2 regions of the Maridesulfovibrio frigidus DSM 17176 genome follow, and region 1 is predicted to be linked to the other one. Evidence: predicted binding sites of a transcription regulator. Region 1 holds the regulator's gene; the other holds the start of a gene.
The links. Region 1 encodes sigma-54, which starts transcription at its own class of promoters, with help from an activator protein. Its sites were predicted from a motif close to CTGGCACGGNNNNTGCTT; they were not measured.
Positions count from the first base shown of each region.

Region 2: the regulator sigma-54 is predicted to act here: its motif matches at 3,369-3,386, upstream of BR06_RS0103460 (flagellar hook protein FlgE).

Region 1 covers NZ_JONL01000001.1:6,023-11,216, reverse strand. The annotation lists gene BR06_RS0100075 (LptA/OstA family protein) at 1-831, shown strand, start outside; gene lptB (LPS export ABC transporter ATP-binding protein) at 862-1,584, shown strand; gene rpoN (RNA polymerase factor sigma-54) at 1,950-3,365, shown strand; gene hpf (ribosome hibernation-promoting factor, HPF/YfiA family) at 3,411-3,953, shown strand; gene BR06_RS0100050 (PTS sugar transporter subunit IIA) at 3,957-4,406, shown strand; gene rapZ (RNase adapter RapZ) at 4,432-5,194, shown strand, end outside.
Region 2 covers NZ_JONL01000001.1:730,476-735,669, reverse strand. The annotation lists gene BR06_RS0103470 (aminotransferase class I/II-fold pyridoxal phosphate-dependent enzyme) at 1-707, opposite strand, end outside; gene BR06_RS0103465 (ferritin-like domain-containing protein) at 1,102-1,578, shown strand; gene BR06_RS0103460 (flagellar hook protein FlgE) at 1,684-3,279, opposite strand; gene BR06_RS0103455 (tetratricopeptide repeat protein) at 3,534-4,280, opposite strand; gene hslU (ATP-dependent protease ATPase subunit HslU) at 4,466-5,194, opposite strand, start outside.

The sequences.
Region 1 (5,194 bases):
AAAAAAATGGCGGGAATAGATACCCGCAAAGCTGATATTGCCGCTGCCGCTGAAAAGAAGGATGTCGAACTTCAAGAGCGTGCTACTGCTTTAGCCTCTATGGATGAAGCTATGGAAGATGTTCTTAATGCTCCTATCGTAACCAGTACGATGTATTCTGAGGCTGTACTTAATGTAAGGTCTCAGCCCAATGCAAAATCCCTTATAGTGGATAAGCTGGAAGTAGGGCAGGCTGTGCTTGTAGGTCCAGTTCAAGGGAAGTGGTTTCCGATTTATAAAGGTGGCGCAACTTCCGGGGGCGAGGCTAAGATTATCGGGTATGTATACAAAGCATATTTGACGATTGTAGCTCCTGATAAAGCTAAAAAAGATAAACCCAAGAAGGCACGCGTGGCGGGCGCTTCAGACGATGTGCCTATCAAGATTACTTCTAAGAAAATGACTTTCAGTGAGAATAAGAACCGCATTACTTTTTCCGGCGACGTAAAGGTTGTCCGTCTTGAAGTTACTCTCACTTCTGATACTCTTACAGCACACCTTAGAGCTGGTGGAGATTCTCTTAAAGATACTCAGGATAAAATTAAAAAAATTGTGGCTAACGGCAGGGTTAAGGTTGTAATGAATAACCGCAAGGGTTCATGTGATACGCTTACCTATGTTGTAGCTGATTCTATCATATATATGGAAGGTAACGCGAAGCTTAAGGATGGTCCTAATCTTGTGCAGGGCGAACTTATTAAGTTCTATCTCAAAGATAACCGTTCAGAAGTTGTCGGTGGTAATAAGCCTGTAGAGGCTATTTTCTATACACCTAATAATGTCTCTCCATAGTAATTTAATGTTCAATTCTACAGGAATTATATGTCTTCGATAATAGCCACCAAGCTAGTTAAGAACTACGGGCAGAAAGAAGTTGTCCGTGGTATCAGCCTTAATGTTAAAGAAGGTGAAGTTGTTGGTCTACTTGGTCCTAACGGAGCAGGGAAGACTACCACTTTCTATATGCTTGTCGGTGTTGTGAAGCCCACTTCCGGTGATGTGTACCTCAATAAGAATCAGATTACGCGCTGGCCTTTGCATGAAAGAGCAAGACACGGCATTAGTTATCTTCCGCAGGAAAGCTCAATTTTCAAGAAACTTTCTGTTCGCAAAAATCTTGAAATAATTATCGAGCATACTGGATTATCCGGTAAACAAATCGGCAACAGAGCAGATGAGCTTCTAGATCAGCTTGGCATATTGCGCCTTGCAGACCAGACAGCGCTTTATCTTTCCGGTGGTGAACGTCGCAGGCTTGAAATTGCTCGAGCTTTGATTAATGACCCCAAATTTATTTTGCTTGATGAGCCTTTCGCGGGTATCGACCCTATTGCCGTTATTGAAATTCAGGACATAATCTCCTCCCTCAAAGATATGGGGCTCGGTATTTTGATCTCCGATCACAACGTGCGCGAAACCTTATCCATTTGTGATCGAGCCTATTTGGTATACGAAGGGCGTGTTATTCTTAATGGTGCACCTGAAAATATCGTTAAAAATACGAAAGCTCGCAGGCTGTATCTAGGGGATAGTTTTAGTCTCTGATCACTCCGTCCAGCTTAGCTTTTTCATGTTTTTTGCCTCCCTTTTTTCTCTCTTATCTTCTCCATATTTTCTCCCTATTTTTTTATAAATATACTCACGATTCATAAAATTTGGGTTTGCTGATTTACAGCAAGCCCGAACATTGGTACAGTTTTTTCATGTACATTGCATAAGATTAAAATATCCTGAAATTACGGATAAATCTGTACTATTTCTTGCATGGGTTTCTGGAGTGTGGCATACTTTAATCAAGAACAAATCCAATTAAATAATATTTTTTTTAAAGATTTGTTGAGCGAACGTTATTCAGCGGTTTAAAAAGTTTAAAAGATACTTTTAATTGTATCATAGGGTGGCACAGAATTATGGGACTGGAACTTAGACAACAACTCAAGCTTTCGCAGCAACTGGTGATGACACCTCAGTTGCAGCAGGCTATTAAGTTGTTGCAGCTTTCCAGATTGGAGCTGCTCGATACTGTTCAGCAGGAGCTTCTTGAAAATCCGATACTGGAAGAAGCCGAAGCTGTTGAACGCACAGACAGTGCGGATGCTGAATCCGGCACTGCCACTGCTGAAGAAGCAGAAATTTCACGTGATGCTGACTGGGAGAATTATCTCGGTGAGTTTTCGAGTACTTCCAAGCAGGCAGGCACTCGCGAGTCTGAATCTCAGGAAGAGGGGATGTCTTTTGAGGCTAGACTAACAAAGCAGACTTCTCTCGAGGGACACCTCGCATGGCAGATGTGTCTTTCTGATTTTACTGAGAAGGAAGTGGTCATTGGTGAGTGTATCTTAGGTAATCTCAGTGCAGGCGGATATTTGCGGATAGGGTTGGATGAAATTTGCGAAACCTGTTACGCTCAAATCGAAGATGTCGAAAATGTTCTTTCTCGAATACAAAGATTTGATCCTCTCGGAGTGGCAGCTCGTACTCCTCAGGAATGTTTACTGATTCAGCTTGAGGTTTTGAAGCTTGATGATGATCCTATACTGGTTTCTCTTGTCAAAGATCATTTGGAAGATCTGGAGAAGAAAAGGTATAAGCCTCTCGCAAGAAAGTTTAAGCTCAGTATGGAGGACCTGAAGAGTTATCTTGATCTGATGCAGACTCTTGATCCTCTACCAGGGGCAAGCTTTTCAGGGGGAGATTCTTTCTATGTCAGTCCGGATGCATATGTGTATGAATATGATGGAGACTTTGTTATAGTCTTAAACGAGGACGGTCTTCCAAAGTTGCAGATGAATTCTTTTTATGTAGAGACTCTGGCGTCAACCAAGGGTGAAGATAAAGAGTATTTTCAGGATAAGATGAGATCTGCACAGTGGCTTATGAAGAGTCTTTATCAGAGGCAGCGTACACTTTATAAGGTTTTGGATTCCATTGTAAGGTTTCAGCGGGGGTTCTTTCAAAGTGGTGTCACCAAGCTTAAACCGCTTATTCTCAAAGAGGTGGCAGAAGATATTGAAATGCATGAATCAACAGTTAGTCGAATAACTACCAGTAAGTATGTTTCGACTCCACATGGGATTTATGAACTTAAATTTTTCTTTAATAGTGCACTCGGACTTGATGATGGTTCTCAGGTCGGGTCCGAATCGGTTAAGGCTCTGATCAAACAGTTGATCGGCGATGAAAACAGTAAAAAACCTCTGAGTGATGAAAAAATTGCCGAGACGCTCAAGGACAAACTTGAGGTCAACATCGCCAGAAGGACTGTAGCTAAGTACCGGACTGCAATGGGAATTCTGTCCTCATCGAAGAGGAAAAAAGTATTCTAGCAGTTCAGTAGAGAGCATATTCACCCTTTATTCAAGGAGTTCCGTATGAATGTTGCATTTACCTTTAAGAACTTTGACGCTTCTGACCACTTGAAGGAATACGCTAACGCTAAGTTTGGTAAGCTTGATAAGTTTATAACAAACCCGGACAATACTGATATTCAGGTAAATTTGTCAGTAGATAAGTTTCGGCACGTTGCGGAAGTGGTCTTAAGCACTGATAACATTCATATCTCGGCCTACGAAGCCTCTGAAGATATGTACTCTACCGTGGATTTGGTTCTTGATAAGCTTGAAGTGCAGCTTAGACGCATGCGCGAAAAGATGAGAAGTCACAGGCGTAGGGACACAGCTCCTGCTCGTATGGACGTTCTTAGTTACCCTGAGCCAGAAGAAGAGAATAACGAACCTACTATTGTTGAGACTGATCACTTTGTGCCAAAGCCTATGTCTGTAGACGAAGCCGCAATGCAGCTTCAGACTCTTACTAGTGAGTTCCTCGTCTTTAGAAATGCTGATACCGAAGCTATAAATGTTATTTACCGTCGCAATAATGGCGATTTTGGATTGATTGATCCAGGATACTAACTGATGATAATAAATGATAATTTGGATAAGGGACTTGTTGTTTATGAACTCGCTAGCTCTGATAAGAGCGGAGTTCTGAGAGAAATGGTTTCAACTCTTAAAGCCAAAGGGCTTGAGGTTGATGTCGAAGAAGCTCTCCAGGTCCTCATGAGTCGCGAAAAACTCGGAACTACCGGTATAGGGGATGGCATTGCCATCCCCCACGGTAAATTAGAGTGTTTAGATGAGATAGTTGTGGTTGTTGGTAGAAGTGGTCGTGGAATTGACTACGAAGCCCTCGATATGCTGCCTTGTCACATATTCTTTATGGTTCTGGCCCCCGAGCAAGGGACAGGAACTCATTTAAAAGTTCTTGCTCAGATATCCCGACAACTAAAAGATGAAGCATTCAGAGATGCATTCAAGGGCGCGAAGGACCAGCAAGAATTGCTTGGTCTGCTCAATCTTACTTAATGAGGCCGTAGTGGAGGGGGATTAGGTGGATAGAGATGGCGCATTTCCCGTTATAGTTGTCAGTGGTTTATCTGGTGCAGGTAAATCTACTGTTTTAAAAGTTTTCGAAGATTTACGTTTTTTCTGCGTTGACGGGCTTCCGGCAAGTATGTTGCCTAGGCTCGTTCAGCTTTTTACAGGAAAGGATGACGATTATCGAGGACTTGTACTTGGTATGGATTTACGGCAACAAGATTTCGTTGGTGAATGGCAGTCCACCTGTATGGAACTAGGTTCAGGCGGAGTTTGTCCGAGTCTCATTTTTCTTGAAGCAAGATTGCCGGAATTAGTCAGGCGTTACGCCACCACTCGCAGGCCTCATCCTCTCGAATCAAGAGAACTTGGTCTTGAGCAGGCTCTTGAAGAGGAGAAGGCACTTCTTGAACCTCTTCGCAAAGCTTCCGACTTAGTAATTGACACTACCACTTACTCGATTCATGATCTCAGACGCCGCATTCAGGAAAAGTGGTCTGAGCTTACTGAAGGTGCTTCCGGTCTTAGAGTTAATGTTATTTCTTTTGGGTTTAAACACGATGTTCCGACGGAAGCGGACATGGTTATGGACTTAAGATTCTTACCTAATCCTTACTTTGAAAAGGAACTCAGACCCTTGTCTGGCAAAGATAAAGCCATTTCTGATTACGTGTTAGGGTCAAAGACAGGATCTATTTTTATTGAGAAATATTTAGATTTCCTTCAGTATATTCTTCCTCTATACGCAGAAGAGGGAAGATATCGACTGACAATAG
Region 2 (5,194 bases), 720 kb from region 1:
ACAACGCAATTCTTCGGTACATCATGGCGATCTGCCAATCCGGACTTTAGACTTTCGGAAATATCGCTTTTAAAAGCACAGCAGTTCTTTGCCATTTTGACTATGCTGTTCGAAACGGCTTTTGATGCGCCAAGCGGGTTGGTATTTGATGCAAGATCAATTTCTTTTGTTATACCGAATTTTTGTCTAAACTTTTCAACGGAAGCGCTTGCTATTTTTTTTCGCTGAGTTGGGAGTTCGACTGAAATTTCTTCGTCCACTTTATTTGAAACGTCAGAATCTTCTATTTTATGTTTTATAACAGGTGCTCCAGAAGAAGAATTCTTAAGTGCTTCTTCAAGAGGAATTGTCATAATGCGGATATCATAGTCAGCACTTAGGGTTGCATTGCTAATAAGCTCATTAAGTTTATCAAAGGTATCAATAATTACATTCAGAAGATCTGATGAAAATGTAATTTCTTTTTTGAAAACCTTGTCGAGAACCTTTCCTATGTTATCTGCTATGAGGCTTATGTTGTTATAATTTTGCAGCGAAGCACTTTCCTTTAATGCAAGAGTCAGGGCGTAAATCTGAGCGATAGAAATTTCCGCTGGAGATTTAGCTTTCTCCAGTTTGACGAGCTCTGTTTCAATTTGTTCCAGTTTTTCTAGCGACTGCTCAACGAAGAGTTGTAATGCTGGGTCGTCGTGAGTTTCAATGGTCATGAAATCCTCCACGTTAAACATTCAATATTTTGGGGAATAGTTTTTTTAGAGATTTATAGTTAATGATATCGTAACCGATTTTACAATTATAAATTAGGGAAGATCCTGTTAAGTTCATGTACGTATTCTGAGTCATGCTAAGAATATGCTCACATTATTTTATAAACTTTCTATCGCAAAAGTAAACAATATTCCGTGTAGCCAAACAATCAAAATGTTACTAACTTGTGAAAACATGATTTTTGTAAGCAGTAAATTATCAATTCAGGTTGCACTTTTTGCGAGCATGTTTAATATTCACTTCATAGTAACATACGATACTGGGCTGTGCTTATTAATAAAGTCCGTAATGTTGTTTTTTTAATAAAGTAATTTAATTTTATAAGGGGTTGAAATGGCAAGTTTTTTTTCTGCTAGCGAAGTCGTTGAGCTCGCTATGCGTATTGAACAGAAAGGGCAGGCTTTTTACTTGCTTGCTGCAGACGAAGCGGAAGATCCGGGTGCAAAAGAGTTTTTTGATTATTTTGCCGAGGAAGAGTCTAAACACGAGCTTTTTTTTAGGGGAATGCGCGATCGCATCGGGCATATTGAAATTCCACCGGGAAGTGATGCAGACGAATATGCGCACTATGTAATGGCGTTGATTGATTCTCATGATGTTTTCAATTTTGATTACACTACAGCTTTCAAAACTGGAGATTTCTCCTTTGAAGATGCTGTAAGAGTAGCAATGCGTTTTGAAAAAGATACCATTTTACTTTTCACTGAGCTTAAGAAAATGGTTCCTGAAGCAGAGCAGCAGTTCGTAGAAGAATGTATTGATGAAGAGCGTGGTCATTTGCGCTTATTGTCTTCTAAACTTAAAGGATAATCCTTTTATGTTTAGGTGATCTACATCGGCTTGCTTATTGTAAAATAAAACCCCTTGCTAATTTGATAAATTAGCAAGGGGTTTATTTTTTGTGTTTAGCCGTAATTACTTCTTAATGCCTAGCGTAGTATTTATTAACTGGTCTACGGTGCTTATAGTCTTGGAGTTGGCCTGAAAACCTCTTTGGGTAAGGATCATAGATCCAAATTCCTGAGCCAGATCAACGTTAGATGTTTCTAAGCTATTACCTAGAATAGATCCCATCCCGTCCGTCTTAGCGACACCTTCAATGGCAGCTCCGGAACCTTGACTCTCTGAGAAGTAATTTGAACCTTCTCGCCGCAGTCCGGTCTGACTCTTAAAGTTGTATAGGTTTATTTGATACAAATCCGTGCTGAGTCCGTTCGAGAAGTGTGCTGATAGAATTCCCTCAGTGTTAACCGAAACATTTTGCAAATATCCTTCGCCGAATCCATCCTGAGACTGGCTGACTGTAGAAGAATATCCACTATAGTTGGTGGTACTGAGAGCATCCTGACGACCGTTTTCCATGCCTGGAAGTGAGGACACATTACTGCCCACTTCCGCGGCAGTTCCGCCGGGTGTCGTCCATGCATTTGTAGCTGACCTGCTACCTAAATTAACAGCGACGTTTTGATTGGTCCCTGTTCCTTCATCTCCCTTAAAGGTAGCACTTACAATGGGTTCGCCATCTTCATTGAAGTTCGCCAAAGTCCAGTTGTTTAAGTCCTTAGGGTCAGCAGCATTACTGTTTAAGGTATATGCTGTCTGATTGATGAGAGTTCCATCGCCTGCAAATTCGAGCGTTCCGCTCATGAGCAAGCCCGCTCCAGATGTACCATCTGTCGCTGCTCTACCATCATTTCCAGGGGGAACTGTTACAATATATTCCCAATATCTTCTGTCAGTTGGGCTTGATGAACTGGGCGAGGCCTTATCGTAATATACTGTCAGGTCCATCGTATTGCCGCTCTCATCATATATTTGAAGAGCTGTACTATATGCAAAATCGTCAACGCCAAGAGGCATTTCCTTTGTGCCGTCCCATTCTCCAAGCATCGAGAAGAAAGGAGACTCTGCATTTTGGCTATGGTCTATAGAAGCGTGATCTAGATTAGTTTTAATTGCGACTTGGTTGGTGGCTTTAGGGTCTGACTTAACCACTTGGACAGTCTCTCCTGAGGAGTTGAGCTCATCTTTCATAGGTAGAGCAACGTTTTCAGAGACTGTTCCGATGTTACCATCAGCGTCAATGGCGTATCCTTGAAGGGCGTTAGCGTGCGAATCTGTGAGTACGCCCTCTTTATCGAACCTGAAACTTCCTGCACGGGTATAGTGATTTACTTTGGAATCCTGATCGACAACCCTAAAGAATCCTTTTCCTCCAATACCGAGATCAGTACTCGAGGAAGTGGTTTCGAATGCTCCTTCCGCAAAATTTATGCGAGTAGAAGAAATCGCTACACCTTTACCCACTTGTCCTGGAGAGTTGGAGGTAATGCCATTAACTAAGCCAGAAGTTGTCCCGGTAGCAGCTTGGCTGTATAGGGTCTCTAGGAACGTATCACCGCTCTTGTAGGCAGTAGTATTCACGTTAGCGATATTATTGCCTGTTTGCTGAAGCAGCATACTGTGGGCCTTAACCCCTGTCGCTCCGACATACATTGCGCTGAAAGACATTAGAAAGCTCCTTGCTTGGCGCGCATATATTGACTCCGCGCGGTCCAATTTACCTTATAGCGGGAAAAAAGATCCAGCTAGTATTAGTAAAGCAAGGTATGTGCCTAAAATTCAAGTTCTGCTATATCAGTGAGTTATCTTATAAAACTGGCGGGGGAGTAGGAAAATAAATCCATTTCGTAAGGTTGAAATGGATTTATTTTTATGATGTCAGGTAAAAATAGTAGGTAATAAAAAAAGGAATTAGGCTGGAACTAGTTTTTGCTTATAAATTTCTTGAGTTTGATAGCTTCTTTAAATTCTGGATTAATTTCAAGGCACTGGTCAAGAAAGTCGCATGCTTCTTTCTTTTTCTCAATTTCGTATAAACTGCGGGCAATATTGAAAAGAAGGTTCTCATCGTCTGAGCAGAAATTTAAGGCTTTAGTGTAAAACTCTATGGCTTCTGCATGCTTTTTGTTCTTCCGGAGAGATATACCGAAATCGTTGAATAGATGTTTGTGTTCAGTGCTGAAAGCTGCATTAAGTTCGAGCAATCTACTAAAAAGATCCTCTGATTTAGAATCGTCCTGACGCTCAAGGTAGCAGAGGCCCATTCCGAAAATTGCACGAATATTGTCTTCGTCAATAGTGAGGGCTTTTCCATATTCCATTTCCGCAGTGAAATGTTTTCCGAGTTGACGCTGACGGTCTGCTCTTGCCAAGCATTTACCCAGTTCTTTCATTGCCGGGAAAACGGATTTAGAGTGAAGCTCTATCTCTGCAGTGAAGGATTCCAGAAGTTCATCTTTGCTTATAATCTGTTCGTCACCAGCGGGTACAAATTTATCATTTAATGGGCGGAGAGCAATTTCGCCATTATCATTTTCTTCGGCGTAATACAGAAATTCATGAACAACTTTCCGTTTTGTAGCACCTGCTCCAATCTCTTGCTTAATGGTGGAAGAAAACGTTCCTACAATCTTAGGGATGGATTCTTTGTTGTCAGGGGGGGTGCTCATAATTTTCTTTGTAACCTTTCTTTTGCGGCGAATTGAATTATTTGTCTTCTAGTTAGAAACAGTACTGTTTAAATGCTAGACAGCGATACCATATTTTATATTTGGTCACAATTTTAAAAAACAGACAAAAACGGGGCTCTTTGTATAAGAACCCCGTTTTGTTTGATAATTGGCTTTGTTGCGAACTATAAAATGTAACGCGATAAATCTCTATCTTCAATTACATCTTTCAATTTTTCTTTAACGTACTCTTCATCGATCATGATGGAGTCACCTGATCTATCAGGAGCTTCAAAGGATAGGTCTGAGAGAATCTTTTCCATTATAGTGTAAAGTCTTCTAGCACCAATATTTTCGGTTTCTTCATTAATCTTTTGAGCTGTGGCGGCGACCTCTTCAAGGGCCTCACGGCTGTAATCAATGGTGATCTTTTCAGTTTCAAGCAGAGCTTTATACTGAACTGTCAAAGCGTTCTGAGGCTCGGTGAGAATTCTGTAGAATTCATCTTTACCAAGCGCATGAAGCTCAACACGAAGCGGGAAACGGCCTTGAAGTTCCGGTATCAGATCAGAAGGCTTGGAGTAATGAAATGCTCCGGCTGAAATGAATAGGATATGATCTGTCTTCACCATGCCGTATTTGGTTTTAACTACACTTCCTTCAACTATGGGCAGCAAATCGCGCTGCACACCTTCACGGGAAACATCTGTCGAACCGCTGCTTTCATGGCGTCCTGCGATTTTATCAATTTCATCAAGGAATAAAATTCCGGTCTGCTCAACACGTTCACGGGCCATATCAGCCACATTGTCCATATCAATAAGCTTGTCGGACTCTTCCTGAATAAGGATGTCGTAGGCCTCGCGAATATTAACTTTGCGAGCCTTCTTTTTGTTAGGGAACATGTTTCCGAT